Regions from separate parts of the Frigoribacterium sp. CFBP 8751 genome, predicted to be linked through region 2. Evidence: predicted binding sites of a transcription regulator. Region 2 holds the regulator's gene; the other holds the start of a gene.

Region 1 (15,077 bases), on a different contig from region 2:
CGGCGGCCACGACGATCACGGTGACGACGGTGACGTGGCCGCCGCCGACCGTCAGGGCGGCGACGATGCTCGCGATCACGACGAGCGCGCAGAACGACGTGACGAGGGGCAGGGCGAGGCCGCCGCGTTTGGTGAGCAGCCAGTTCGGCACGTCGGGGTCGACGTGGACGTCGCGTCGTCGCACGGTGCCTCCTCGGCGGATCGGGGTCCCGGCGATCGTAGCCCGCGCACCTTGTACCCTCGGGTGCATGAGCGACCTGCGGCGACCCTGGTTCACCCTGACGAAGACGGGCGCCGTGGTGCCCGCCGTCTTCGAGGTGCTGATCGGCCTGTTCGGCCTCGTCGTCCAGGTGCTCAACATCGCCTCGGGGGTGCCGGTCCAGGCGCTGACCGTCATCATCCTGATCGTGGCCGTGCTGCTGGTGGCCCAGGGCGTGGCCGACCTGGTGTGGTGGAGCAAGGACGGCCGCCGGGCGAGGGCGCGCCAGGTCTGACCACCGACCGGGGCCTGCCCGGGCCTAGGCGCTCGCCTCCGGGCGCGGCCGCCGCAGTCGGTGCGTCGCGAGCAGCACGACGACCACGACGCCCACCCCGATGGCGGTGTCGGCCGTCCGGGCCGCCACGAGGGCGCCCACGTCGACGGGTGCGCCGCCGAGTGCCCGCATGCCGAGCGCCATGGGCGTGATGAACACGAGCGCGAGCCCGTAGTTGCGGACGATGAGCAGCTCGGTCGCGAACTGCAGCACGCCGAAGGCGACGATCAGGGCGGCGACCCCGGGGTGCCAGGCCAGCAGCAGGGCGGCGAGGCCGACCCCGACGAGGGTGCCGAGGAGGCGGTGGCCGGCCCGCACGAGTTGGCCCGCCGTCGCGGTCCCCACCACGGGCACCACGGCCGACACCATCGCCCAGTACGGGCTCTGCACGCCGAGACCGAGGCTGATCAGCCCGGCCACGATCGAGGACACCAGGCAGACCGAAGCGTGGACGATCGTCCGTCGGCCGTCCAGGGGGCGCGGGCCGCGCCTCCATCGGCGTCCGTCGACGGTGGCGAGCGCGCGGCGACCGGCGGGCAGCAGCACGCCTGCGAGCGAGGCGAGCAGGGCGAGCGCGAGACTCGCCGGGGCGACGACCGCGGCCACCGCGACGGTCGACGCGGTCGCGGGCACGAACGCCGAGACGCCGAGGCCGAAGACGAAGAAGAGCGGGCCGGGCGGGCTCCACCGGCGCAGGTCGGAGACGGCCGACGTGACGCCGGCGACGAGACCGATCGTGACGACCAGCACCCAGACCGGGGCCGCCGAGGCGGCCAGCGCGGTGCCCAGGACCACGCAGGCGACGAGGGAGAGCCCGGCCTCGAGCTGCATCTCGAGCCGCTGGAGGCGGGGGAGCCCTCGGCCGAACGCCGAGGCGAAGGCGCCGAAGACCGCATAGGGCGCCCACTCGACGTGCCCGATCAGGGCCAGGACGACCATGGGTACGAGCACCGAGACGGCCACGCGGGCGGCCGGACGGTGGGCGCCGTCGTGTGGGCCGAAGCGGACCAGGTCGCGTGGGTGCGGCAGCAGGCGGTGGGTGGGGGTCGTGGTCGTGATGGGGCGGTCCTCTGGTCGACGCGGCGTGGGCGCTCGTCGTCGAACTGCTTCACGGGTGAATGATCTGAGGGCTACTTTACTCGTGAACCATCGGTAGGCTCAAGGGCATGACCGACGCCGAGCCCCGCGACGCGATGGACGACGTCCACGACCGGTGGCGTGAGCTGCGGCCCGACCTCGACGTCTCGGCCATCCCCGTCATCGGCCGCGTCAACCGGCTCGCGCGCATCGTGCAGCGGCGCAGCGACGATCTGCTCGCCGAGTTCGGCCTGGGGCGGGCGGACTTCGACCTGCTCGCGGCCCTGACCCGACGCGACGCACCGACGAGTCCGACGCAACTGGCCGACGAGACGCTCCTGTCGCCGCCGGCCGTTACGAAACGCGTCAAGGGCCTGCTCGCGGCAGGCCTCGTCGATCGCACGGCCAATCCCGCCGACCACCGCGGCTACTTCGTCGCGCCGACCGTTGCCGGGCGCCGCCTGATCGACCGCGTGCTCGAGGTGCAGCTCGCCGACGAGAGGGCGATCCTCGCCGCACTGCCCGAGGAGGCGCGCGCGGCCGTCGCGGACGGCCTGCGTCACCTGCTCGTCGCCCTCGAGGGCTGAGCCGCACGCGTCCTGTCGGGACGACGAGAGAAGAGAGCCGGCCACGGGACTTGAACCCGTAACCTTCCGATTACAAGTCGGATGCGCTACCAATTGCGCCAGGCCGGCGGAGCGTGCCCATCTTACCCAGCCCGCGCCTCCTCACTCGGCCTGGAGGATGCGGTCGGTGCAGGATTGGCGTTCCGAGGCCGAGAAGTGGTGAAGTAGACGCAGCGCACCGCGCCCGCCGGACGCACCGACCTGAGGAGCCCCCTTGTCCACGATCTTGACCGCGCTCGGTTCGCTCGCCATGCTCTTCGTCGCTTTCGCCCTGTTCGCCTACTCGTTCGGCTCGGGCGAGCCCAACGCCTTCGTCTTCTTCGGGGGCATCGTCCTGATGACCGGCTCGTTCTGGCTGCCCATCACGGTGATCGGCAACAGCCACAAGACCTGGTGACCGGGTCGGTGCCCGCAGGGGCATCGACCGACTAGGGCGTGCTGACGAACTGCTCGGGGTCGAGCAGCTTCCGCGGCTTCGCGTCGTCACCGTCGCGCCCGCCCACGTAGAGCCAACCCAGCAACTGCTCGCCGTCGCGCAGGCCGTGCGCCGTCGCCACCTCGGGGGCCCGGGTCAGGACGCCGGTCCGCCAGAACACGCCCCACCCCTCGTCGTCGAGCACGAGCGACAGCAGGTGCGCCACACCCGAGGCGACCGATTCTTGCTCCCAGTAGGGCACCTTGCGGCTCTCGCGCGGCGAGACGACCACCGCGACGATCAGCGGTGCCCGCAGCGCCTTCTGCGTCAGCTTGTCGCGGGCGTGGCCCTCGGCCCCACCCGCGTCGGCCAGCGACCGGCCCACGACGAGCCGGTCGTCTCCGCGGAACTCGATCAACCGCCACGGGCGCAACTCGGAGTGGTCCGCCACCGTCGCCGCCGACCGCACGGCGTCGAGCAGCTGCTCGTGCGTCGGGGCGGCGTCGGTGACCTTGGACCGTGACCGTCGACGCCGGGCGGCGTCGGCGACGGCGCTCACTACTCGGCGGCCTTGAAGTCGAGCGAGATGCTGTTCATGCAGTAACGGTCACCGGTCGGCGTGCCGAAACCGTCGGGGAACACGTGGCCGAGGTGCGAGCCGCAGTTCGCGCACCGGACCTCGGTGCGGGTCATGCCGAGCGAGTTGTCCTCGATCAACTGCACCGCGTCCGGGTTCACCGACTCGTAGAAGCTCGGCCAGCCGCAGCCGCTGTCGAACTTGGTGCCGCTCTTGAACAGTTCGGCGCTGCACGCCGCACAGGCGTAGACGCCGGCACGGCTCTCGTCGAGCAGTTCACCGGTCCAGGGGCGCTCGGTGGCGGCCTCCCGCAGGACGGAGTACTGCTCGGCGTCGAGCTCTTCGCGCCACTGCTCGTCGGTCTTCTCGATCTTGTACGCCACGATGATCTCCTTGCTTGTCGGGACTCCTCATTCAACACGGTCGACCGGTGCACGATTCCCCGGCCCCCACCGGGCTGTCAGACTCCTGGTCGTGAGCACCTCCGACCGCTTCCTGGCCGCGGCCCTCGCCTTCGACCGTGAGGGGTCGCCGTCGCAGGCCGAGCTCGCGCGGGGCATCGCGGGCGATCCGACGGCGCTCGCCGTCGTCGACCGGGCCGAGGAGGCGCGGGGCCAGCCCGTCCTCGTCCTCGCGGTCTGCCGGTGGCTGGGTGCTCCGCACGGGTCGTGGTCGGCGCTGAGGCCCTGGCTGCTCGCCCGCTCCGACGACGTCGTGGCCGAGCTCGGCAGGCGACTCACCCAGACCAACGACGTGCGCCGCTGCGCCCCGCTGTCGATCGCGTTGGCCCGCGTGCCCGGCCCGATCGCCCTCATCGAGGTCGGCGCCTCGGCCGGGCTCTGCCTCGGTGTCGACCGCTACGGCTACCGCTCGGGCGACCGGGCCTGGGGTGACGCGTCGAGCACGGTGCAGCTCGGGATCGACGTCGTCGCGGGCGCGACCCGTTGCCGGGCGGAGCTGCCGACGGGACGGCTGCCCGAGGTCGTCTGGCGGGCGGGGATCGACCTCGACCCGGTCGACGTCCGCGACCCCGAGCGGGTGGCCTGGCTCGAGACCCTGCTGCCGCCCGAGCGCGGTGATCGACGGGACCTGCTGCGGCGGGCCGTCGCGCTCGCCCGCACCGCGCCTCCTCGGCTCGTCGCGGCGGACGCCGTCGACGGTCTCGCCGCCCTCGTGGACGAGGCCCCGACGGACGCCACGCCGGTCGTGGTCTCGACGGGCACGCTCGTCTACCTGCCGGGGCGGCGGCGCCAGGCCTTCGTCGACGAGGTCGGCCGGCTGGGTGCACGGTGGATCTCGTACGAGCGCCGCGACCTGCTGACGGACGTGGTCGCCGAGGTGCCGCCGGGGGTGTCCGCCGACGACGCGTTCGCGGCCCTCGCCCTCGACGGCCGGGTGCTGGGCGTGGGGGACGCCCACGGCACGCGGCTGCACCTCACGGCCTGACCGCGGGTCGACGGGTCACGGCACGAGGCGACCGGCGGCGCCTCGGGCGGCTGGACGCGTTGTCGGACCACGCCCCCGGCCTCCGCGATCGGTCGGGGCGCCGCCCATAGGATGACCCGGAACCCAGGGGAGGGCCGCCACGATGGACGAGAACGCGACAGGTGACGACGTGCGCTCGAGCGTGCTGTCCGAACGTGACCGCGCCGTCCTGGACTTCGAACAGCGTGCCCCCGCCTCGGCCGGTGCCCGGGAGGCCGCGATCCGTCGGGAGTTCGGCCTCGGGGTCGTCCGTTACCAGCAGTTGCTCAACTCGCTCATAGACCGACCCGCTGCACTGGCCTACGCACCCATGCTCGTCGGCCGCCTGCAGCGCCTGCGAGTCGCCCGCCACGACGCCCGATCGACCCGTTCGTTCGGTCCGACCCGCTGATCCACGAGAGACCACGCATGCCGAAATTCGACCGAGACCGGTTCGACGACGTCCCCGCCGACCTCGACCGCGTCGGGGCCCACCGGGCCGAGAAGCGCCCCGGCAGCGGCTGGATCGGCTTCGCCTGGGCGGCCCTCGCCGTCGGCGTGCTGGTCGGTGCCGGCGTCGTGTACCTCGGGGTCGCGAACAACAGCTTCCAGTTCGTCAACCCGTCGGCGTCCGGCACCGCCGAGGCCCAGGCGCCCGACACCGAGACGGCGACCCCTTCGGCCACGCCGACGGTGGCCCCGCTGACGGACCCCTCGCAGGTCGACCCCGCGGTCACCACGATCACCGTGCTGAACGGCACGGCCACCGCCGGGCTCGCCGGTTCGGCCTCCGAGCGGCTCGAGACCGCCGGCTGGGTCGTCGGCACGCAGGGCAACGCCAGCGAGCGCGTCGCGACCTCCACCGTCTACTACTCGGCGGCCGACGACGAGGCCGCGGCGCTCGGGCTCGCCCAGCAGCTCGGCATCACCGACGTCGAGGCGAGCGCGGCCTTCCCGGGGGCCGCCGTCACGATCGTCCTCGGGGCCGACTACAGCTCCTGACCGGGCCCTCACCGACGGCCCGGACCGAGGAGGCGCGGGTCCCGTCGGGCCCTCACCGCGCCTCCCGTGTTACGCCCGCGTTTAATTACCGGTGAAATCCTCGTTTTCTGCGGGTGTTTCTCGTTCGAGGTGTGTTCTTCCGCTTTTCCCGTGGCTAGCATCTGGAATTGGTCGCCTCCCACGGCTCGCCGACCTGGTGTTCTGCACGAGTGACGCTGTCCCGTCCGGGCTCGCAGATGACTGCGTCGACGACCCGGCTCTGCAGCACCGCACGCGCCGTACCACCACAGCAAGGGGAGCGACACCATGGCAAACGGGACCGTGAAATGGTTCAACGCGGAGAAGGGCTTCGGCTTCATCACCGTCGAGGGAGACGGCCAGGACGTCTTCGTGCACTACTCGGCCATCGACATGAGCGGGTACAAGGTCCTCGAAGAGGGCCAGGCCGTCGTGTTCGAGGTCGGCACGGGCGACAAGGGGCCGCAGGCGGAGTCCGTCCGGCTCGCCTGACGCCCACCGGTGCGCCTCGACGCACCGACGCCTCGCCGCACGCCGTCACGGTCCGCCGTGGCGGCGTGCTCGTGCGTCCGGGCCCCGCCACGTCACTTGCACTCTCATCGGGCGAGTGCCAGAATCGTTGCTGGCACTCGCGACACGTGAGTGCCAATGCTTCTGCTTCATGACGTCCGGGAGGGACGAAAAACACACATGGCTAAGATCATTGCTTTTGACGAAGAGGCCCGTCGTGGCCTCGAGCGTGGCCTGAACATCCTGGCCGACGCGGTGAAGGTCACGCTCGGCCCGCGTGGTCGCAACGTCGTGCTCGAGAAGAAGTGGGGCGCCCCCACCATCACGAACGACGGCGTCTCCATCGCCAAAGAGATCGAGCTCGACGACCCCTTCGAGAAGATCGGTGCCGAGCTCGTCAAAGAGGTCGCGAAGAAGACCGACGACGTCGCCGGCGACGGCACGACCACCGCGACGGTGCTGGCCCAGGCCCTCGTCCGCGAAGGTCTGCGCAACGTCGCGGCCGGTGCCGACCCCATCTCGCTGAAGCGCGGCATCGAGAAGGCCGCCCAGGCCGTCTCCGACCAGCTGCTGGCCGACGCGAAGGACATCGAGACCAAAGAGCAGATCGCTGCCACGGCCTCGATCTCGGCCGCCGACCCCACCATCGGTGCGCTCATCGCCGAAGCGATCGACAAGGTCGGCAAAGAGGGCGTCGTCACCGTCGAGGAGAGCAACACCTTCGGCACCGAGCTCGAGCTCACCGAGGGCATGCGCTTCGACAAGGGCTACCTGTCGCAGTACTTCGTCACCGACCCCGAGCGCCAGGAAGCCGTCTTCGAAGACGCCTACGTGCTCATCGTCAACTCGAAGATCTCGAACATCAAAGACCTGCTGCCGATCGTCGACAAGGTCATCCAGTCGGGCAAGCAGCTGCTCATCATCGCGGAAGACGTCGACGGCGAGGCCCTGGCCACGCTCGTCGTGAACAAGATCCGTGGCATCTTCAAGTCGGTCGCCGTCAAGGCCCCCGGCTTCGGCGACCGTCGCAAGGCGCAGCTGCAGGACATCGCGATCCTCACCGGTGGTCAGGTCATCGCCGAAGAGGTCGGTCTCAAGCTCGAGAACGCCACGCTCGACCTGCTCGGTCGTGCCCGCAAGGTCATCATCACCAAGGACGAGACGACCATCGTCGAGGGTGCTGGTGACGACGAGCAGATCGCCGGCCGCGTCCGTCAGATCCGCAGCGAGATCGAGGCGACCGACAGCGACTACGACCGCGAGAAGCTCCAGGAGCGCCTCGCGAAGCTCGCCGGTGGCGTCGCCGTCATCAAGGCGGGTGCCGCGACCGAGGTCGAGCTGAAAGAGCGCAAGCACCGCATCGAGGACGCCGTGCGCAACGCGAAGGCCGCCGTCGAAGAGGGCATCGTCGCCGGTGGTGGCGTCGCCCTCATCCAGGCCGGCAAGACCGCGCTGGCGAACCTGCAGCTCGAGGGCGACGAGGCGACGGGTGCGAACATCGTCCGTGTCGCGATCGACGCTCCCCTGAAGCAGATCGCCTTCAACGCCGGCATGGAGCCCGGCGTCGTGGCCGACAAGGTCCGCGGGCTCGACATCGGTTGGGGCCTCAACGCCGCGACCGGCGAGTACGTCGACATGCTGGCCGCCGGCATCATCGACCCCGCCAAGGTCACGCGTTCGGCTCTGCAGAACGCCGCGTCGATCGCCGGTCTGTTCCTCACGACCGAGGCCGTCGTCGCCGACAAGCCCGAGAAGAACCCGGCCCCGGCCGGCGACCCCTCGGGTGGCATGGACTTCTAGTCCGCAGCCGCGCGGCTCACACCGCGCACACGCTCAAGGGCGGTTCCCCTCCGGGGGAGCCGCCCTTCGGCGTTGCCGGGGGGAGGGACGTGAGGCGCGGTTCGGCCGGGCTTCGGCACCGGCTCCGGACGGCGCCAGAAGTGCACACGACACCACGGTGTGGACACGACACCACGTTGTGGACACGGCGCCACGAGAAGACGTGGTGCGGTGTCCACTTCCTGGCGTCGTGGGCCGGTTGCACGGGTCGCGGGGCGTCCGGCGTCCGGTGCGGGCCGGGGTCGGTCGGGCTACGCGGTCGCGACGGAGGGCTCGGCCGGGGTGAGAGCGTCGGCGGGCATCAGCGGGAGGGCGACCCGGAACGTGGCTCCACCCCCGGGGGTGTCGTCGACGTCCACCGAGCCGCCGTGGGCCGCGACGATGCCGGACACGATGGCCAGGCCGAGACCGCTGCCGCCCGTGTCTCGGGTACGCGACGAGTCGGCCCGCCAGAACCGCTGGAAGATCTTCTCGCGGATCTGCGGCGGGATGCCCTCGCCGTGGTCGACGATGGCGACGGTGGCCACACCACGCCCGGGGTCGGACTGCACCACGAGCTCGATCGGGCTGTCCGCCTCGGTGAACCGCATGGCGTTGCCCATCAGGTTGGTGATCACCTGGCGGATCTTGTTCTCTTCGCCGTGCACGATGGCCGGGGCCTCGAACCTCTGCACTTCGCCCTGGAGCTGGGCGGCGGTGGCCGTGTCGCCGTTGCGGACGGCGCGAGCCCTCAGGCTGCGGAGGCGGGCGAGGGTCGCGCCCGCGAACGAGATCGCACCCGTCGCGCCGGGTGAGGCATCCGTGGGTGAAGTGCCTGCGGTCGGGGTGCTCGCGGCCGGTGGTGCGGCCTCGGGGGAGCGTCCGTCGGCCGGTGTCTCGTCGCCGTCGGTCAGGGCCGGCACCGCGGCGAGGACGGGCTCGAGCACGATCACGTCGATGTCTCGATCCGGGTTCGACGCCATGGTGTCGAGGGCCGAATCGCGGGCCAGCTGCACGAGGTCGACGGGACCGAGCTCGAGCGGTTTGGACTCGTCGAGACGGGCGAGGGCGAGGAGGTCCTGCACCAGCACGCCCATGCGGATGGCCTCCTTCTCGATGCGGTCCATGGCCTGGGCGACGTCCTCGGGCTTGGTCAGCGCACCCATGCGGTACAGCTCGGCGTAGCCGCGGAGGGAGACGAGCGGCGTCCGGAGTTCGTGGCTCGCGTCGCCGACGAAGCGGCGCATCTGGTCGATCGTCCTGGCGCGGTCGTCGAAGGCGCTGTCGATCCGGTTGAGCATCGTGTTGAGGGACCGGTTCAGTCGTCCGACCTCGGTGTTCGGCGTCGTCGAGTCGAGTCGCTGGGTGAAGTCGCCGTCGGCGAAGCGGGCCGCGGTCGCCTCGACGTCGCGCAGCGGCGCGAAGGTCGACGTGACGAGCAGGCGGGTGAGGGCGGCACCGAGAACGACGACCGAGAGGCCGAACCCCAGGAAGATGCCGCCGAAGCGCCCGATCGTCGCATTGGTGCCCGCCAGGTTGGTTCCGGCCACGATGACGGCGGGCACGGTCGTCACGCTGCCCTGGGCGTCGGTCGAGCGCAGGGCGGCCGCGTGGGCGAAGAGGCGCCACTCGTTGTCGCGGCTCGAGTTGTACCGGTTGAAGGCCTCGTCGAGGGGAGCGCCGGCGACGCCGACGCCCGTGAGGTCGGGGGCGTCGGTGGCACTCGACAGCTGCGAACGGGTGTCGCAGATCAGGTCGCCCTCGTCGTCGAGGATCGCGACGTAGCTGCTGGTCAGGCCCGCGAAGTTCACGGTGCACGAGCGGGAGTCCGCCTGGTCGAACGAGGCGCTGGTGAAGTTGGTCGCCGAGTTGCGCAGGGACGTGTCGACCTGTCCCATCAGATAGGTGCTCAGGACGGTCATCGTGCCGAGGCCGGCCACGACGAGGCCGAGGGTGACCAGGGTCACCGTGATGCCGGTGATCTTGGTGCGGATGGAGATCTCGTTCCACCACTGCGAGAGGCGAGCGTGCATGAGGACAGACGCTAGCGGAACCGGCTGGGCACACCCCGCCCGTCGGAGCACGGACGACGACGCCCGACCGCTCGGGGCGGTCGGGCGTCGTCGTGTTCACGCACCAGGGCTGGTGATCAGGCCTTCGTGGCCTTGAGCATGTAGCCGAAGCCCCGCTTGGTCTGGATGATGGGCTCCGTCGAGAACTGGTCGAGCTTGCGACGCAGGTACGAGATGTAGCTCTCGACGATGCCGGCGTCGCCGTTGAAGTCGTACTCCCACACGTGGTCGAGGATCTGGGCCTTGGACAGCACGCGGTTCGGGTTGAGCATGAGGTAACGGAGCAGCTTGAACTCGGTGGGGCTGAGCTCGATGGCCGTCTCACCGATGGTGACCTCGTGGGTGTCCTGGTCCATCGTCAGCTCGCCGGCGCGGATGATGGCGTCCTCGTCCTCGTTCATCGTGCGACGCAGGATCGCCTTGATGCGCGCGACGATCTCGTCGAGGCTGAACGGCTTGGTGACGTAGTCGTCGCCGCCGACCGTGAGGCCCGTGATCTTGTCCTCGGTGTCGTCCTTCGCCGTGAGGAAGAGGATCGGCGAGGTGTAACCCGACGAGCGGAGGCGCTTGGTGACGCCGAACCCGTTCATGTCGGGCAGCATCACGTCGAGGATGATCAGGTCGGGTTCTTCTTCGAGGACCGCCGAGATCGCCTGCGCACCGTTGCCGACCGCACGGACGGCGAAGCCCGCGAACCGCAGGCTGGTGGTCAACAGGTCGCGGATGTTCGGTTCGTCGTCGACGATCAGGATCTTGGGGCCGTCACTCATGCGCCCAAGTATCTGCGCGCCTCCTCGGTGTTTCCTGTGAGCCGGAGGAGCGTCACCCGCACGTGGGCGGAGCGGCAGCCCTCAGGCGGCCGAGACGGCAGGTCGCTCAGTCGTCCGGGCCGGACCACTCGACGTTGGGTACCAGGGCGACGCGCGTGGTGAGCTCGAGCAGCTCGTCGGGCACGGCCAGGGTGAAGTCCACGCCCTCACGCCGCTCGAGCACCGCCGTGTAGCCCGAGGCCCGCGTGATCTGCCACCCCGGGAACTCCTCGACGGAGGCGGCGACGACCTGGGCCTCGGAGGCGTCGTCGGTCGCGCCGATCGCGGTGAGCCCGGCGAACAGGTGGTCCTTGACGGGCGAGCCGGCGAGCAGGTCGCTGCGTTCGATCACCTCGGGGTCGGGGCTCCAGGTCACGATGCTGAGGGTCGCCCCCGCGTGGAGTCCGCCCTGCACCTCGTAGGTGCGGGCGACCGACACGACGACCGACGGGTCCCACTCGGCGAACCGGGCGACCTGGCCGCGGAACTCCATGGCGTCGTGGTCGAGGGAGGCGACCAGGGGTCCGAAGGTCGCGAACGGGGCCTGGTCGGCGGCGAACACCCGGCGGAGGCTGTCGCGCCAGAGATCGTCGTCGCCCAGGGGCAGGTCGGCGCCCTGCTCGTCGGTCACGCGGCGACCACCGGCGAGTCGAGGATCGTGTAGCTGTAGCCCTGCTCGGCCAGGAAGCGCTGGCGGTTCTGTGCGAAGTCCTGGTCGACCGTGTCGCGGCTGACGAGCGTGTAGAACGAGGCCGGCAGGCCCGACTTCTTCGGCCGCAGCAGGCGGCCGAGTCGCTGCGCCTCTTCTTGCCGGGACCCGTACGAGCCGCTGACCTGGATCGCCACGGTCGCCTCGGGCAGGTCGACCGAGAAGTTGGCCACCTTCGAGACGACGAGCACCTTGAGGTCGCCGTCGCGGAAGCGCTGGTAGAGGCGCTCGCGTTCGTCGACGGGCGTGCTGCCGGTCAGCGTGGGGGCGTCGAGCACCGCGGCGAGCTCGTCGAGCTGGTCGAGGTACTGGCCGATGACGAGGATCTGCTCGCCGTCGTGACGGGCCACGAGGTGCTTGACCACGTCGAGCTTGGCCGGGGCCGTCGCGGCCAGCCGGTAGCGCTCGTCGTCGGGGGACGCCGCGTACTCGAGCCGCGCCTCCTGGGGGAGGTCCACCCGCACCTCGTAGCACGAGGCCGGCGAGATGAAGCCCTGGGCCTCGATCTCTTTCCATGGGGCGTCGAAGCGCTTGGGGCCGATCAGGCTGAAGACGTCGCTCTCGCGACCGTCCTCGCGCACGAGCGTCGCGGTGAGGCCGAGGCGCCTGCGGGCCTGCAGCTCGGCGGTCAGCTTGAAGACCGGCGCGGGCAGCAGGTGCACCTCGTCGTAGACCACGAGGCCCCAGTCGAGAGCGTCCAGCAGCGAGAGGTGCGTGTACTTGCCCCCGCGGCGGGCCGTGAGGATCTGGTAGGTGGCGATGGTGACCGGCTTGACCTCTTTCACCGAGCCGGAGTACTCGCCGATCTCGTCCTCGGTCAGCGACGTGCGCTTGAGCAGTTCGTCTCGCCACTGCCGTGCCGAGACGGTGTTCGTCACGAGGATCAGCGTGGTGGTGCCGGCGGCCGCCATGGCCCCGGCGCCCACGAGGGTCTTGCCGGCGCCGCAGGGGAGCACGACGACGCCCGAGCCGCCCTCGAAGAAGTTGTCGATCGCCTTCTGCTGGTAGCCGCGCAGGTGCCAGTCGCTCTCGTCGAGGTCGATGGCGTGCGGGGTGCCGGGCGTGTAGCCGGCGTGGTCCTCGGCGGGCCAGCCGAGTTTGACGAGCTGCTGCTTCACCTCGCCACGGGCCCAGGGCAGGAGCTCCCACAGGTCGTCCGCCCGCTTGACGCCGAGCAGCTCGCCGATCTTCTTGGCCCGGGTCACCTCGCTCAGCACCGAGCTGTCGGTGCCGCGCAGCAGCAACTGGTCGCCGTCGCGCTCGATGACGATGCGGCCGTAGCGCGCGACGGTCTCGGCGATGTCGACGCTGACGCTCTGCGGCACGGGGAACTTGCTGTACTTCTCGAGCGTGCCGAGCATGTCGTCGGCGCTGTGCCCGGCCGCCCGTGCGTTCCACAACCCGAGTCGGGTGATGCGGTAGGTGTGCACGTGCTCGGGGGCGCGCTCGAGCTCGGCGAAGACGCTGAGGTCGTGCCGCGCGTCCTCCGCCTGCTCGTGCGCGACCTCGAGCAGGACGGTGCGATCGCTCTGCACGATCAGGGGTCCGGTCATGAGGGACGAGTCTAGGCGCGCCTCCTGCCGCCTCTCACAGCCGGGGCGGGGCCGCCGACGGACGAGGAGGCGCGGGGCGGCCGGCGAGGGCCACCCGCCTCAGTCGCGACTCGCGACCGCCACCACGTTCTTGAGCGGCAGCGTGCGCTCGACGTCCGACTTCTTGTCGCGCCCGCGGACGCGTCCGCCGCCGATGCCGGTGGGTTCCATGTCGAGCGTGGTCGTGCTGCCGTCGGGCATCGCGACGGTCACGGTGACCGTCAGTCGGCCCTTCACGGCAGCGTCGAGCTGGCGGGCGATCCAGGCACGGTCGGTCGACTCGTCACCGGAGCCGGGGTCGGTGTGCAGGCGCTGGACGAGTTCACGCAGCGGGTCGCGCGTCTCGACCGGGGTCGGCCGCCGGGGTCGACGGCGGGACGGCGGAGCGACCTCGGCGCCGCCCTCGTCGACGACGACGACGGGGTAGCGCTCGTCGCTCAACGACCAGAAGACGGTGTCGCGCTCGAACCGGCTCGCGACGGTCGTCGCGTCGACGCGCGTGAGGGCGAGGGGGGAGAGCGACTGGTCGACCTCGAGCGTGTCGAGGCTCGCACGGTCGTCGGCGACCACGAGCGACAGCGCGTCGCCCGGCACGCCCTCGGGTGCGCTGCCCGGCGCGATCGCCCGCACGCGGTAACGCCCGTGCCGTTCGGCGCTCTGCTGGATCAGGTAGTCGAGCGGCTGGGGGATGCCCGTCGACGAGATGCCGCCGAGGAACTCGCGCAGGGTCTCGGCCGTCTCGCCCTCGCTCAGGGCACGTTGCAGTCCGCCCTCGGTGATGCGGTAAGTGGCCGCCAGGCCCGCGCTCTCGACGGCCGCGATGACGCGGAGCCGGGAGTCGATGGCCGGCGACAGGGGCCCGGGCGACACGACGCTGAGGTCGTGCTGCAGGTAGACCTGCTCGACCGCGTCCGGCAGCAGGGCGGCCACCCGGGCGCGGGCCGCGGCGGGACCCTCGCGGAACAGGGCGACGGCCGCCGAGGTGGGCGTGTCGTCCGAGGTCAGGCCCAGCACCTCGGCGCTGCGCGAGAAGGCGGCGATGCGATCGGTGATCCAGCTGCCCCCGGCCGGGTAGGACCAGTCGGAGAACTCGCGCAGCGGCAGCCCCCACGAGGTGTCGACGCGTTGCTCGAGCACCGTGAGGATCTCGGCCGGCAGCGAGCCCAGCCAGGCCCGCGTCAGCGTCTGCCACCGGTCGGGCCAGGAGGCGCGGAGCCAGTCGGTCGCGTCGGCGGCCACGACCCAGCCGTCCGGGCTCGGTGCGGCCAAGCCGGCCCGCACGGCGATGGCGAGCACGGTCGCCACGTCGTCGACGTCGATGCGGGCGGCCTCGGCGAGCCGCCTCGTCTCGGGCAGCGCCAGGCCGCCCTTCGCGAGCTCTCGGGCCGGCGACTGCTCGAGGGCTCGGAGGATCTCGGCCACCTCGATGACCACGGCGTACAGCCGCTCGGCCGAGCGCGCGTCGGCGTCGTCGCGAGCCTGGTCGAGGACGGTCTCGAGCACCACCGGGGGTCGCGCGGAGGTCAGGACGTCGAGGGCCAGGGCGGGGTCGTCGTCGAGGCGCTCGGCCACGGCGTCGAGGGTCGCGACGGAGTCGCCGCGGCGGACGACGAGGAACGCCTCGTCGACGCGGTCGAGCGCGGCGGACACCGTCTCGCGGTCGACCTCGAAGGCGGCGTCGATGCGGTCGTGGACCGCGTCCACGTCGCCCGGCACGCGGAGGACCTGCAGCACGATCAGTGAGACGCGGTCGAGGTGGGCCAGTGCGTCCCGCACGCTGGCCGGCTCGAGCAGGACGTCGGCCAGGTCGAAGGCGTCGTGGACGCTCGACGCCCGGACCTGCCGCCGCGCGAGT
Region 2 (15,077 bases):
CGGACGGATCGACTGCTTGGTCGCCTCGCGCACGATCGACGACCAGCGGGTGAGCCCCTTGGCGACCTTGGGACCCTCCCAACGGGAGATGCTGCGGGCCGCGGCCCACGGGACGATCTCGTCGACGCCGAGCTCGGTCGCGGCCTGTACCGCGAGCTCGTCGCGGTCGCCCTTGGCGAGGGCCTGGGCGAGGACCAGCCGCGTCGTCGGCGCCTCGTGCCGCACCACCCGCGTCGCGAGCAGCACCAGCCGCTCGGGCGCCGCCTCGCTCACCTCGCCCTGGACCACCAAGCCCCGACCGTTGCCGAGGGTGAGCGCTTCGCCCACCCGGACACGGCTGACCGTCACCGCGTGCCGCGCCTCGGAACCGGTCAGCTCGACGGTCGAACCGACCTCGGCGGCGACCAGGTCGTCGACCAGGTAGAAGTGCGCCACGATCAGAAGTTGAGGAAGCGGTCGCGCAACTTGCCGAAGAGGCCCTGCTGGAAGTGCGACAGCTCGGGAGCCGCAGAGCGCCGACCCGAGGCGAACTTCTCGATCAACTCGCGCTCTTTGTGGCTGAGCTTGGTCGGGGTGACCACCTGGACGCCGATCTTGAGGTCGCCGCGACCCGTTCCGCGCAGTCGGGTGATGCCGCGGTCCTTCACGGTGAGGATGTCGGCACTCTGGGTGCCGGGCCTGATCTCGACCTCGATCTCGCCGTCGAGCCCGGTGAGCGTCGTCGTCGTGCCGAGGATGGCGTCGGTCATCTGCACCTCGAGCGTCGCCAGCAGGTCGTCGCCGTTGCGGCTGTAGGTGTCGTGGTGCCGCACCTTGACCTCGAGGTAGAGGTCGCCGTTCGGGCCGCCGGCCTGGCCGACCTCGCCCTGACCGGGCAACTGGAGCCTGAGCCCGGTGTCGACGCCCGCGGGGATGTCGATGGGGATCGAACGCCGGGCCCGGACGCGCCCCTGGCCCTGGCACGTCGGGCAGGGGTTGGGGATGACGGTGCCGTACCCACGGCAGGTTCCGCACGGGCTCGACGTCATGACGTTGCCGAGCAGCGAGCGCACGGTGCGCTGGATCTGCCCGGAGCCACCGCAGATGTCGCAGGTCTGGGGCGAGGTGCCGGGTGCGCAGCACGAGCCGCTGCACGTGTCGCAGAGGACGGCCGTGTCGACCTCGATGTCGCGCTGCGTGCCGAAGACGATGTCCTCGAGGTCGACCTCGAGGCGCAGGAGCGCGTCCTGCCCGCGTTCGCGCCGGGACCGCGGCCCCTGACGTTGGCCCTGACCACCACCGCCGAAGAACGCGTCGAAGATGTCGCCGAAGCCGGCGGCCCCGCCACCGCCACCGCCGCTGAAGCCGGGCTGCGGACCCAGGTCGTAGCGTTCGCGTTGCTGCGGGTCGCTGAGCACGTCGTAGGCGTGCGTGACGTCCTTGAACCGTTCGGACGCGTCGGGGCTGGGATTGACGTCGGGGTGCAGCTCGCGAGCGAGCTTGCGGTACGCCTTCTTGATCTCTTCCGGGGTCGCCTGACGGTCGACTCCGAGGACGTCGTAATGATCTGCCACTGGTTCTCGTCTGCCTCTGGTGTGGTGTGGTGGTCTTCCCGGCGGGGCCGGGCCCGGCGGACCGGGACGGGATGGGGTCGTGGAACGGCCGGGGCCGTCGGCGTCGGCTACCGCTCGGCGAGCAGCGACGACAGGTAACGGGCGACGGCACGCACCGCCGCCATGTTGGTCGAGTAGTCCATGCGCATGGGCCCGAGGACGCCGAGCCTCGCGATCTCGCTGCCCTGCGTCGAGTACCCGCTGGCCAGCACCGACGCCTGCGACAACCCGAACGAGGCGTTCTCCCGTCCGATGCTCGCGGCCACGTCGACGGCGTCGAGCTGCATCTCGCCGAACAACCGCAGCAGGGCGACCTGTTCTTCGATCGCCTCGAGCACTGGGAAGAGGTCACCGCTGAAGTCGTCGCCCGTGCGCACCAGGTTCGCCGCACCGGCCATGACGAGGCGGTCCTGGCGTCCGGCGGCGATCTGCTCGGTGAGGCTCGCGACGACGACGCCGACGACCGCCGCGAGATCGGGGCGGAAGCGCGTCGGCAGGTCGGTGAGGGCCGTGGAGGCCTCACCGAGGGGCCGTCCGCCGACCGCGGCGTTGATGGCGGCCCGCAGTTCGGACAGGAAGGACTCGTCGACGGCGGTGCGGATGTCGACGGCCCGCTGCTCGACCTGGCCGCTGTCGGTGATGAGCACCGTCATGACGCGGCCGTCGCCCAGGCTGACCAGTTCGACGTGACGCACGCGGGCCCGGGAGAAGGTGGGGTACTGCACCAGCGCCACCTGGTTCGTGAGCTGCGACAGCAGACGGACCGTTCGCCCCAGCACCTCGTCGAGGTCGGTGGAGTCGCCGAGGAAGGTCTCGATGGCCTGACGCTGGGCGGCGCTGAGGGGTCTCAGGTCGGCGAGCTGGTTGACGAAGAGCCGATAGCCCTTGTCGGTCGGCACCCGACCCGACGAGGTGTGCGGGGCCGCGATGAGCTCTTCTTCTTCGAGCAGCGCCATGTCGTTGCGGATCGTCGCCGCCGAGACGCCGAACTGGTGTCGCTCGACGATGGACTTGGAGCCCACGGGCTCACGGGACGCGACGTAGTCGTGCACGATGACGCGCAGGACTTCGAGACCGCGTTCGGAGACCATGACGCACCTCTCTTCGCTCGACGCCCCGGGTCGTCCGCCCGCCGGGCGACCGGTCCTGGCACTCGACGTGCCGGACTGCCAATCGTACGACACCTCCGTCGCGAGGCCTACTCGCGCCGCGCCCGGCTGCCCTAGGGTGGCGGGGACATCCGCAGGACACTCACGAACAGGTGCAGCCATGACCGAGAACCCTCCCGCCCAGCCGAACGGCCCGCAGAACGGGCGACCCGGCCAGAACGGGCAGCCCGGCCAGCCCTACGGCCACGGCCAGCAGCCCGGTCAGGGCCAGCAGCCCGGCGCCGGCTACGGCCAGCAGCCCGGCTACCAGCCGCAGCCCGTCCAGCCGATGCGCCCCGAGGACGAGAAGCTGTGGTCGACGCTCATCCACCTCGGCGGCATCATCTTCGCGTTCGTCCCCGCTCTCGTCGGCTACCTCGTGTTGAAGGACCGTGGCCCGTTCATCCGGGAACACACCAAGACCGCGCTGAACTTCCAGATCACGATGGCCATCGTCTACGTGATCTCGGCGATCCTGTCGATCATCGTCATCGGAGGCGTGCTCGCACTCGTCGCCGGCATCCTCGTCATCATCTTCTCGATCATCGCCGCCGTCGCGGCCAACAAGGGCCAGTGGTACAAGTACCCGCTGACCATCGAGTTCATCAAGTAGGCGGTCGACCGGCCCGGACGGGCACGACGCGAGGCGCGACTCCCCCGGGAGCCGCGCCTCCTGCGTTCCGGGCCCGTGCCTCCCCTGCCCGTGCCTCCCGGGCCCGTGCCTCCGGGTCCGTCGCCTCGGGGCGCCGACCGAGAACGTGACTCGATCCGGGCACGCCGGGTCAGTCGGGCAGCAGGCGCCGCACGACGGCGTCGGCCATGAGGCGCCCCTCACGGGTGAGCACCACGCGACCCTGCAGGGCCGGGCGCCCCTCGACCCAGCCGTCGGCGATGAGGCCGGCGACCGCCTGGCGCCCGTCGTCGTCGAGCTCGGAGGTCGGCAGCCCCTCGCGGATGCGCACCCCGAGCAGGACGCGCTCGACCCGACGGGTCTGGTCGTCGAGGGTCTCGCGCCCCGCGGCCGGTGACTCGCCCGCGGCCATGCGTTGTTGGTAGGCAGCCGGATGCTTGACGTTCCACCACCGGACGCCGCCGACGTGGCTGTGCGCGCCCGGGCCGACGCCCCACCAGTCGTGGCCCTGCCAGTAGGCCAGGTTGTGGCGGGAGCGGTGCTCGACGCCACGCGACCAGTTGCTGACCTCGTACCAGTCGTACCCCGCCGCGGCGAGCCGGTCGTCCGCGACCTCGTACATGTCGGCCGCGGTGTCGTCGTCGGGCATCGGGACCTCGCCGCGCTTGATCTGGCGGGCGAGCTTCGTGCCGTCCTCGACGATCAACGAGTAGGCCGAGAGGTGGTCGGGCTGCTGCTCGAGGGCGACGTCGAGAGAACGCCTCCAGTCGTCGAGGGTCTCGCCGGGCGTGCCGTAGATGAGGTCGAGGCTGACGTCGAGCCCGGCGTCACGCGCCCAGCGCACCACGAACGGGATGCGCTCGGGATCGTGCGTACGCTCGAGGGTGGCGAGCACGCTCGGCACGGCCGACTGCATGCCGAAGCTGACGCGCGTGAACCCGGCGTCGGCGAGCTGCTGCAGGTACGCGGCGTCGACCGAGTCGGGGTTCGCCTCGGTCGTCACCTCGGCGCCGGGCTCGAGACCCCAGGTGTCGACCATCGCGTGCAGCATCGACGTCAGGTCGCCCGCGGGCAGCATCGTCGGGGTGCCCCCGCCGAAGAACACCGAGGAGGCGCGGCGCGGCGGCAGACCCGCCTCGCGCAGCACACGTCCCCCGAGCTCGATCTCCGCGACGGCCTGCCCGGCGTAGTCGTCCCGGCGTGCGCCCCGCAGTTCGTCGCCGGTGTACGTGTTGAAGTCGCAGTACCCGCAGCGCACGCGGCAGAACGGGACGTGCAGGTAGACCCCGAAGTTGCGGTCGTCCGCGCCGACCGCGACGGTCTCGGGCAGGCGTCCGTCGACGGGGGCGGGATCGCCGAGGGGAAGGGCTCCGGGCACCGTCAGGCGCCGGTTCCCGAGGCGTCGCCGCGCGGACCGGTCGGGGGCCGGTCGTCGCCGCGGGGATCGCCGACCCCGGCCTCGGTGTCCTCCACGACGACGACCTCGTCGGTCTGCTCGCCCTTCTCGTTGAGGCTCAGGGCCCGCAGGTACCGCTTCGTGTACTGCGCCTGCGTGCGTCGCAGGAAAGGTGCCACGAGGCGCCATTTCGCGCTCGACGGCTTGGAGAACGACCTGATGGAGAGCCAGACCGAACCGTCGTCGGTCTGGTCGACGATCCAGGATTCCTCGCCGCTCTCGGGGTGGCCGTCGAGGGTTCCGTACGCGAAGCCCTTGCGCTTCGGTTCGTCGATGACGTAGACGACGCGGACCGGCGCCTCGACCGTGCGCCCGTAGGCCTCGATGCTGAGCGTGGCCGTCGTGCCCGCCGTGAGGAGGGGTGTGCCGTCGGGCGAGTACCGCGACTCGTCGCGCGCGGTCGTCCACTCGGCCGCGTCGACCGGTTGCCCGTGCTCGTCGAACTGGACGGGCGTGTACTCGCTCTCGTCGGCCGGCGGCACGCTGTCGACCCGGACGCGGATGCCGCTGCGTTCCTGGATCTGCCAGGTCATCGTGGCGATCCAGGCCGCGGCGAAGCGGGCGTCGCCGTGGCCGACGCGCGCCCGGTACTCGGCCGGCTTGAATCCCTTCGGCGGGTACTGCATGAGGTCGGGGGCCTGCGTCGCCCCGACCTCGCCGTAGGTCGTGCGGGTCTCGGTGTGGGTGGCTCGACGCATGCGCCCTACTTCTTGTCTTTCTTCTCGACGTCACCGCTGAGGGCGGCGATGAAGGCCTCTTGGGGCACGTCGACCCGACCGATGGTCTTCATGCGCTTCTTGCCCTCTTTCTGCTTCTCGAGCAGCTTGCGCTTGCGCGAGATGTCACCGCCGTAGCACTTGGCCAGGACGTCCTTGCGCATGGCGCGGATGCTCTCGCGGGCGATGATCCGGGCACCGATGGCGGCCTGGATGGGCACCTCGAACTGCTGCCTCGGGATGAGCTCGCGCAACCGGCCCGTCATGAGGACCCCGTAGGCGTAGGCCTTGTCGCGGTGCACGATCGCGCTGAACGCGTCGACCTGTTCGCCCTGCAGCAGGATGTCGACCTTGACCAGGTCGGCCTCTTGGTCGCCGATGGGTTCGTAGTCGAGGCTGGCGTAGCCCGCCGTCTTCGACTTGAGGCTGTCGAAGAAGTCGAACACGATCTCGCCGAGGGGCATCGCGTAACGGATCTCGACCCTGTCCTCGCCGAGGTACTCCATGCCGAGCAGGGTGCCGCGGCGCTGCTGGCAGAGCTCCATGATGACGCCGACGTAGTCCTTGGGCGCGAGGATGCCCGCCTTGACCATGGGCTCGCTGACGCTGGTGATCTTGCCGCCCGGGAATTCGCTCGGGTTGGTGACCGTGACGGTCTGCTTGTCTTCGGTCGTGACCTCGTAGATGACGCTCGGCGCCGTCGTGATGAGGTCGAGGCCGAACTCACGCTCGAGGCGCTCGGTGACGATCTCGAGGTGCAGCAGGCCGAGGAACCCGCAGCGGAAGCCGAACCCCAGGGCCACGGAGGTCTCGGGTTCGTACACCAGCGCGGCGTCCGACAGCTTGAGCTTGTCGAGGGCCTCGCGCAGGATGGGGTAGTCGCTGCCGTCGATCGGGTAGAGCCCCGAGAAGACCATGGGCAGCGGCTCGGTGTAGCCGCTGAGGGCCTCGGTCGCGGGCTTGGCCGCCGTCGTGACGGTGTCGCCCACCTTCGAGAGGCGGACGTCCTTCACGCCGGTGATGAGATAGCCGACCTCGCCGACCGACAGCCCCTGGCTGGGGACGGGCTCGGGCGACGAGACGCCGATCTCGAGGATGTCGTGCGTCGACTTCGTCGACATCATCTGCACCTTCTCGCGCGGGTGCAGGGTGCCGTCGATCATGCGGATGTACGTGACGACGCCGCGGTAGCTGTCGTAGACCGAGTCGAAGATCATCGCGCGGGGCGGTGCGTCCTTGACGCCGACGGGCGAGGGGATGCGGTCGACCACGCGGTCGAGGAGTTCTTCGACGCCCATGCCGGTCTTGCCGCTGACGCGCAGCACGTCGGCGGGGTCGCCGCCGATCAGGCCGGCCAACTCGGCGGCGTACTTGTCGGGGTCGGCCGCCGGCAGGTCGATCTTGTTGAGCACCGGGATGATCTCGAGGTCGTTCTCGAGTGCCAGGTAGAGGTTCGCCAGGGTCTGGGCCTCGATGCCCTGGGCCGCGTCGACCAGCAGGATCGCGCCCTCGCAGGCGGCCAGCGAACGGGAGACCTCGTAGCTGAAGTCGACGTGGCCCGGGGTGTCGATCATGTTGAGCGCGAACGTCTCGCCGTCGCGCTCCCACGGCATGCGGACGGCCTGGCTCTTGATCGTGATGCCGCGCTCGCGCTCGATGTCCATGCGGTCGAGGTACTGGGCACGCATCGCGCGCGACTCGACGACGCCGGTGATGCCGAGCATGCGGTCGGCCAGGGTCGACTTGCCGTGGTCGATGTGCGCGATGATGCAGAAGTTGCGGAGGGACTCGGGCTCGGTCGACGCCGGCTCGAGTGCGCGGGTTGCTTGGGGACTCACACGATCCTCTGGGGGTGGTGGGCGGGGGTACCGCACGATTCTCCCACGCCCGGGCGACGGATCGGGCGTCGAGCCGCGCGGGGCCCGGCCGTCGGCAACTCCTGCCTGGTGCCCCGGACGACACCGCGCCTCCCCGGTCCGCCGCTCGTGCCGCGACGGGAGACAGGAGTTGCCGACGCGGGGCAGGCCCTGGAGGCGAGCGCGCGGGCACGACTGCGGTGCCGGACGGCCGGACCGCGGGACGGGCCGGGCGGGCGGGCGGGTTGGCCGGTCGGCCGGGTCGCGGGTCAGGCGGTGGTGCCGGGGAGGAGCGCGATGACGCCCGCGCCACCGACGACGGCCAGGCCGACGGCGAGGGCGATCAGCGTGCCCACGAGCATGACGGCGGACGAGATGATGCCGACGAGCGCCATGGTGCGCCCCTCGGGCTCACGGCGGCGGGACAGGATGCCGAGGACGAGACCGGCGATCGGCACGACGAAGGTGAAGCCGAAGGCGATCGAGGCGAGGCCGAGGACGAGGCTCCAGACGGCGAGGGGCGAGCGCACGCCGGTGGTGGGGGCGGAGACGGTGGTGTGTACGGGTTGGTTCGTCATGCTCCGAGCCTAGGAAGACCCTCGCGGCGACCCCAGGGGGCTGACCCCCGGATGTCAGCGGGGGTCGACCGGCGCGGGCAGTTTGCCGAGCCCGCGGGTGATCACCTCGGGCGCGGACGCGAGGCAGACGCGGATCCACCCCTCGCCGCTCCGGCCGAACGCACTGCCCGGTGCGACCGCGACGCGCTCCGACAGCAGGAACCGCTCGGCCCATCCCGCCACGTCGCCCTGCGAGGCGTGGCTCACGTCGATCCAGAGGTAGAAGGCGCCGGTGGGCTCGAGGTATCGGATGCCCCGCTCGTCGAGCAGCGTCGTGGCGAGGTCGAGGTTGCTCCGGTAGTGCTCCCGGGCATCGGCCACGGGCTGGTGATCCCCCACGACGGCCGCGAGGGCGGCGTGCTGGTCGGGCTCGGCCACACAGCTGATCGCCGCTTCCTGGACCGTGCGCATCGTCTCGGCGAGACCCTTGGGCGTCACGAGGTAGCCGACCCGCACGCCCGTCATGGCGTAGGTCTTGCTCATCGAGAAGACGCTGAACACCCGGTCGTCGGTGTCGAGCGAGGCGAGGCTGACGTGCTTCGGCCCGTAGGTGAAGTACTCGTAGACCTCGTCGCTGATCACCCAGAGGTCGTGCCGGCGGGCGAAGTCGAGCAGACGGCGCAGCGTCTCTTCTGGGTAGACGACGCCGAGCGGGTTCGACGGACTGTTGACGACGAGGGCGCGGGTGCGGTCCCCCACGAGGTTCTCGAGCTCGTCGAGGTCGGGGTGGAAGTCGAGGTCGGGTGCCAGCGTGTAGGGCACGGGCACGGCGTCGAGCATGCGGGCGTTCATCGTGAAGGTCGTGTAGCCGGGGTCCGGCACGAGCACCTCGTCACCCGCCGCCAGCAGGAGCCCCATCGTCTGGTGCAGGGCCTGCGTCCCGCCGACGGTGACCCAGACCTGCTCGAGGTCCACGTGCACGTCGTTCTCCCGGGCGAGCTTGGCCACGAGCGCCTCGCGCAGGGCCGGGATGCCCCCGTTCGGCGTGTAGTCCGTGCGGTCGTCGGCCCAGGCGCGGCGTGCGGCATCGGCGATGTGGCGGGCCACGGGCACGTCGGGCTCGCCCACCACGAGCATGTCGACGCCGTCCAGCTGGGCCGCCAGCTCGAACACCCGACGGATTCCGGACGCGGGCACGGTGGTCATGTGGGGCGCGAGCTGGGGCATGATGGCACGGTACTACGCACGACACGGCACGCCGTCGGGCCGACGCTCGTTGAGAGTCGAGCCTGCTGCTGGTAACGTTGCCTGTTGGCTTGCGCGTTACGTCTGCAGTGGCGGAACGCGATCGCAGCCGAGAGCCGCTCCGGTGGCCATCACCGGCGGCAGCACCGGGTCCACCGATTCACGTCGGTCGGACGCTCGGCTGGCGCACACCCGTCCGAGACACAGAATCCAGAAAGTAGTTCACGTGGCAAACATCAAGTCGCAGATCAAGCGCATCGGCACCAACAAGAAGGCCCAGGACCGCAACCGCGCCGTCAAGAGCGAGCTCAAGACCGCCGTCCGCGCCACCCGCGAGGCCATCGCCGCCGGCGACAAGGACAAGGCCACCTCGGCTCTGCTCCTCGCGTCGAAGAAGCTCGACAAGGCCGCCAGCAAGGGCGTCATCCACCAGAACCAGGCCGCGAACCGCAAGTCGTCCATCGCGAAGCAGGTCGGCGCCCTCTAGGCTCCCCTCCCCCGAGCCTCCGGGCTCGACGACGAAGGCCCCGTCTCGATCGAGACGGGCCCTTCGTCGCATGCCGACGCCGACTGGACAGTCGTCCGGACGGTCAGGAGGCGCTCTTCACGACAACAGGGCACCGCGCGTCGAGATCATGGTCACCATCCGCTCGAGTGCGTACACCGGATCGCGTTCGGCACCCTTGACGGCCGCGTCGGTCTCGGCGAGAAGCTCGATGCACCGGCCCAGCCCGTCCTCGGACCAGCCACGGAGGTCGCGTTGCGCCCGCTCGACCTGCCACGGGGCGAGCCCGAAGCGTGAGGCGAGTTGACCCGAGCCGCCGTAGGAACCCTGCAGCTTGGCCATCGTGCGGATCTTCATCGCGAACGCCGCCACCACGGGCACGGGATCGGCCCCGGTCGACAACGCGTGACGGAGCAACACGAGGGCCTCGCCCTGGTGACCCGCGATGGCCGCGTCGGCCACCTTGAAGGCGTTCGTCTCGACCCGGCCCGAGTAGTACTTCTCGACGGTGGCCTCGGTGATCTCGGCCGCGGCGTCGCTGATCAGCTGCTGGCAGGCGCTGGCGAGCTCGGCCAGGTCGTCGTTGAAGGCCGTGACGAGCGCCCGCAGCGCCCCCTGCGAGATGCGTCGTCGCTCGGAGGCGAACTCGGCGGCGGCGAACTCGAGCTTCTCGGTGTCTTTCTTGAGCTCGGCGCAGACGACCTCGAGACCGCCGCCCGTGCCGCCCCGGACGGCGTCCAGCAGCTTCTTGCCGCGGACCCCGCCCCCGTGGCGCAGCACCAGGGTCGTGTCGTCGGCGGGTGTGTCGAGGTAGCGCAGCGTCTCGGTGAGGAACGCGTCGGTGCACTTCTCGACGTTCGAGACGCGGATGAGGCGGGGCTCGGCGAAGAGCGACGGGCTCGCCAGGGTCACGAGTTCACCGGGTTGGTAGTGGTCGGCCTCGAGGTCGTGCACCTCGAGGCTGGGGTCTTCTGCAGCGAGCTGGTCGCGCAGCTGGCGCGAGGCCCGATCGGCGAGGAACTGCTCGGGCCCGCTCACCAGCACGACGGCCGCGGGCCGGATTCTGTCCCACCCCACCTGGTCGATCGCGACCGAGGCCTTCTTCGCCGTCTTGCCACTCGCTCGCGCTGCCATGCTGCCTCTCGGACGTCGTCCCACGGACGCGGGGCCCGCCGCGCCACCTCCGATGCTAGAGGACGCCACCGACGTGCCCGACGTGTCGTCAGGGTCCCGGGGCCCCGCGTGCTCCCGCCAGATCCGCAGGCCGACGTCGCCGCCCCCACGGTCGACGGGCGTGACCGCGGCCTGACCCGCCTCGTCGCTGCGGACCACGACTCCCCCGCCGTGCCGGACCAGGTCGAGCGCGACGTCGGTCGGGTGACCGTACGAGTTGTCGGCACCCACCCCCATCAGCCCCACCCGGGCCGACACCCGCTCGTAGAGCTCGGCGTGCTGGTCCGCCGACCCGTGGTGCGAGACCTTCACGACGTCGACCCGTCCGAGCCCCTCTTCGCCGTCGGGTGACGAGGCGAGACGGCGTTGGGCGGTCTCACCGAGATCGCCGAGGGCCAGCAGGGAGAGGCATCCGACCCGGCAGGACCCGCCCGGGTCGAGGCGCAACACGAGGCTGGCGTCGTTACCCGCCGGGGTCGAGGAGGGCGGCCAGAGGAGCCGCCACGTGAGGTCGCCGAGGCGTCCCCGGGTGCCGACCTGCGCCTCCTGGACCTCGGCACCACCGTCGCGCAGCGCCGCCACGACCTCGGCGTCGTCCGAGCGCCCCACGGGCCCGACGAGAGCCGTGCCGACCCGACCGACCACGGAGTCGATCGCCCCGACGTGGTCACGGTCGAAGTGGGTGAGCACGAGCAGGTCGACGTGGCGCACGCCGAACGTCGAGAGGCATCGGTCGAGAGCGGCCTCGTCGTCGCCGACGTCGATCAGGGCGACGGCCCGCGCGCTCCGGACGAGCACGGCATCTCCCTGTCCCACGTCGCACTGGGCGACGACCCAGTCGTCGGGCACGGAGGCGCGAGTCACCAGGGTGCGCCCGCCCACCACGCCGACGGTCGCCACCAGGACGCTCACCAACAACGTCGTCGCGACGGCTCGCGTGCGGCCCCGGGCCCGGGCGACCACGGCGACGACGACGAGGGCCGTGACGCCGACCAGGGCGGCCACGCCGGGCGCCGAGCCGTCCCACGCGAGTCGTGTGCCCGGCCAGCTCGACGCCGACCGGGCGACGGCCGCGACCCAGGACGACGGCAGCCACGAGGCCCAGGCGACGACCGTGGCCGTCACGGGGACCCAGGGCGCGAGCACGCAGACGACGAGTCCGCCCACGGTCGCCACCGGAGCCGCCGGGCCGGCGAGCACGTTCGCGACGACGCCGTGCAGGGCGATGCTCGGCTCGAGGGCGAGCAACACGGGCTGGCAGGCGAGCTGCGCGGCCGTGGGCACGGCGAGGGCCGCCGCCACGGGTTCGGGCACGAGGCGCGCCAGCAGGGCGGTCAGCGGCCCGCCGAGCACGACCAGCCCCGACGTCGCGAGGACCGACAGGACGAAGGCGAGGTCGCGGGCCAACCACGGGTCGACGAACAGCAGCCCGGCGACCGCCAGCGCGACGACGGGCACGCCGGCGATCGGTCGGGCGACGGCGAGGTGCACGAGGACGAGCACCGCCATGACGGTGGCCCGCACGATGCTCGGCTCGGGCGTGACGAGCACGACGAACGCCGAGAGCACGACGACGGCCGCCCCGAGCCGCAGCAACCGCGGGACCTTCAGCACCGACCCGACGAGCATCACGAGTGCGACGAGAACCGCGCAGTTCGAGCCCGACACGGCCGTGAGGTGGCTGAGCGACGCCTGCGTCATGTCGTCGTCGAGGTCGTCGGGCACACCCGACGTGTCGCCGATCGCGAGCCCGGGCAACAGGGCTCCGCCGTCGCCCGGCAAGTCGGCGGCCACGGCGCGGAACGCCGACCGGAGCCCGTTCGACCACGCCGACGCCCGCCCGGGCTCGGAGCGGACGGCGAGCGGCTCGACCGCCCGCCCCTCGAACGCGACCGACTCGCCGTACCTCGCCGGGGCGAGGACCAACCGGGCCGAGACCCGGGTGCCGATCTCGACCGAGCGGCGACCGTCGACTCGCGCCCCGAACACCCGCACCGGCACGCGAGCCCCGAGCGCCACGGTCCCCCCGCCGACGTCGAGCCGATCGACCGACATCGTCAGGACGTCGGCCCGTCCCTCGACCCGGTCGAGCAGGCGCCCCTCGAGGGTGACCGCGTGACCGACCGACGTCGTGAGCCCCGGCGGGTGGCGCCGATCGTCGCGCACCGCCGCCTGGCCCGTCAGCCCCGCGCACGTCCCCGCACTCAGGGCGACCACCAGCAGGACCTGCCCGGCCACGAGCACGCCCACCCGCGCGACGACCACCAGCCCGACCGCGACGACGCAGACGACGAGGGCGGCCGCGGCCACGACGGGCAAGAGCCCGGGCCGGGTCGAGCCGACCGCGAGCCCGACCCACGCCACGGCCACGGGCACCCCGAGCCGCAGGTCGAGCACGCGACCGGGCGTCACACCCGCACCCGGTCGCGCAGCTTCTCGAGCGTCTTTTGACCGATGCCCGGCACGCCGAGCAGGTCGTCGACGCTGCGGAAGCGCCCGTTCTCGTCACGCCAGGACAGGATCGCCGCCGCGGTCGCCGGGCCCACCCCGGGCAACGTCTGCAACGCCGCGTCGTCCGCGAGGTTCAGGTCGACCGCACCACCGCCGACCGCCGCCGCTCCCCCGGGCACCGGCCCGCCCGCCGCCGGCCCACCCGCCGTCGCACCACCACCGCCCGCCACCGCGTCGTCCACGGTCTCGCCCACGGCCGGCACCCGGAGCTGCTCGCCGTCGACGAGCACCCTCGCGAGGTTGACGGCCGCCTGGTCGGCCTCGGCCGTGAAGCCGCCGGCCGCGGCGACCACGTCGACCACGCGGGCGCCCTGCGGCAGTTCGTACAGGCCGGGTGCCGCCACCCGGCCGTGGACGTGCACGAAGACGACCGAGGCACCCCCGGGAGGCGCGGTGCCGGACCCTGCCCCGGCCTCGGCCCCGGTGCTCGGCTCGACGGTCACGATCTCGTCCGCCGCGCCTCCTCGGGTGGCGAACGCCGACACGGCGACGCTCACCGCCAACACGACGAAGAGCAGGACGACGACCGCGCCGAGCCCCACGCGCCACCGCGGACCACCCGGCTCGGACGGGTCGACGGCGGTGCGGAAGCTGACGGTCATGACCCGTCACGGTACGAGCGGGCGTCCGCCCGCGCGGACGACGACGGCCGCCCTGGGGAACCAGGACGGCCGTCGACGGGTGGGGACGAGACGCGCCCCCGGGCGGCTACTTCACCGCGATGTTCACCAGGCGCGGCGCCCGCACGATGACGTTGACGATCTGCTTGTCACCGATCGCGCGCTGCACGGCCGCGGACTCGCGGGCCATCGCCTCGAGCTCGTCGGAGCCGATCTTGGGCGACACCTCGAGCCGGTCGCGCACCTTGCCGTTGACCTGGACGACCGCGGTGACGCTCGTCTCGACGAGCAGGGTCGGATCGGCCTTCCGCCAGCCGTACGTGGCGAGGGCGCCTCCGTCGTAGCCGAGCTTCTCCCACATCTCTGAGGCGGTGTAGGGAGCGAAGAGCGACAGCCCCAGCGCGACGGTCTCGGTCGCCTCGCGCACGGCCGGGTCGGACGCGCCGGGCCCCGAGTCGATCGCCTTGCGGACGGCATTGGTGAGCTCCATCAGGCGCGCGACGACGACGTTGTACTTGAACGCCTCGCTGAGCCCCGGGGCCTCGGCGAGGAATCGATGCGTCACGCGGCGCAGGGCCTGGTCGCCGTCGGCCCACACCACGTCGCGCGAGCTGTCGACGTCGCTCGCCAGACGGAACGCCCGGGCCAGGAACTTGGCCGAGCCCGCGGGCGAGACGTCGGCCCAGTCGATGTCGTCCTCGGGCGGGCCGGCGAAGGCCATGGTCAGGCGGATGGCGTCGACGCCGTGCTTGTCGATCTCGTCGGAGAGGCTGACGACGTTGCCCTTGCTCTTGCTCATCTTCGCGCCGTCCTGCAGCACCATGCCCTGGTTCAGCAGCGCGCTGAAGGGCTCGGTGAAGTCGACGTGGCCGAGGTCGAAGAGCACCTTGGTGATGAAGCGCGCGTAGAGCAGGTGCAGGATGGCGTGCTCGACGCCTCCGACGTACTGGTCGACCGGGGCCCACTTGCTGGCCTGAGCAGGGTCGAAGGCGCGGTCGGCGTCGGTCGGGTCGAGGAAGCGCAAGAAGTACCACGAGCTGTCGACGAACGTGTCCATCGTGTCGGCG

What was found. The regulator HrcA, encoded in region 2, represses chaperone genes, less so after heat shock. The targets are predictions, from matches to a motif close to TTNGCACTCGNNNNNNNCGAGTGCNAA.
Region 1: groL (chaperonin GroEL) is a predicted target of HrcA. The motif match lies at 6,335-6,361, and genes of this name have one in related genera.

The regions. Positions count from the first base shown of each region.
Region 1 covers NZ_JACYUB010000001.1:786,037-801,113, forward strand. The annotation lists gene IFT88_RS03800 (hypothetical protein) at 1-184, opposite strand, end outside; gene IFT88_RS03805 (hypothetical protein) at 249-494, shown strand; gene IFT88_RS17340 (FUSC family protein) at 519-1,496, opposite strand; gene IFT88_RS03815 (MarR family winged helix-turn-helix transcriptional regulator) at 1,700-2,197, shown strand; tRNA gene IFT88_RS03820 (tRNA-Thr) at 2,233-2,305, opposite strand; gene IFT88_RS03825 (hypothetical protein) at 2,451-2,633, shown strand; gene IFT88_RS03830 (nitroreductase family protein) at 2,665-3,210, opposite strand; gene msrB (peptide-methionine (R)-S-oxide reductase MsrB) at 3,210-3,611, opposite strand; gene IFT88_RS03840 (DUF2332 family protein) at 3,703-4,674, shown strand; gene IFT88_RS03845 (DUF3263 domain-containing protein) at 4,817-5,104, shown strand; gene IFT88_RS03850 (LytR C-terminal domain-containing protein) at 5,122-5,694, shown strand; gene IFT88_RS03855 (cold-shock protein) at 6,001-6,204, shown strand; gene groL (chaperonin GroEL) at 6,403-8,022, shown strand; gene IFT88_RS03865 (sensor histidine kinase) at 8,313-10,073, opposite strand; gene IFT88_RS03870 (response regulator transcription factor) at 10,190-10,882, opposite strand; gene IFT88_RS03875 (hypothetical protein) at 10,989-11,552, opposite strand; gene IFT88_RS03880 (DNA repair helicase XPB) at 11,549-13,183, opposite strand; gene IFT88_RS03885 (helicase-associated domain-containing protein) at 13,283-15,077, opposite strand, start outside.
Region 2 covers NZ_JACYUB010000002.1:636,153-651,229, reverse strand. The annotation lists gene IFT88_RS08845 (16S rRNA (uracil(1498)-N(3))-methyltransferase) at 1-435, opposite strand, end outside; gene dnaJ (molecular chaperone DnaJ) at 438-1,553, opposite strand; gene hrcA (heat-inducible transcriptional repressor HrcA) at 1,661-2,683, opposite strand; gene IFT88_RS08830 (DUF4870 domain-containing protein) at 2,862-3,353, shown strand; gene hemW (radical SAM family heme chaperone HemW) at 3,523-4,749, opposite strand; gene IFT88_RS08820 (DUF1990 family protein) at 4,752-5,525, opposite strand; gene lepA (translation elongation factor 4) at 5,531-7,381, opposite strand; gene IFT88_RS08810 (DUF4190 domain-containing protein) at 7,669-7,977, opposite strand; gene IFT88_RS08805 (pyridoxal phosphate-dependent aminotransferase) at 8,032-9,183, opposite strand; gene rpsT (30S ribosomal protein S20) at 9,428-9,688, shown strand; gene holA (DNA polymerase III subunit delta) at 9,806-10,840, opposite strand; partial or broken gene IFT88_RS17390 (ComEC/Rec2 family competence protein) at 11,501-12,934, opposite strand; gene IFT88_RS08790 (ComEA family DNA-binding protein) at 13,288-13,992, opposite strand; gene leuS (leucine--tRNA ligase) at 14,099-15,077, opposite strand, start outside.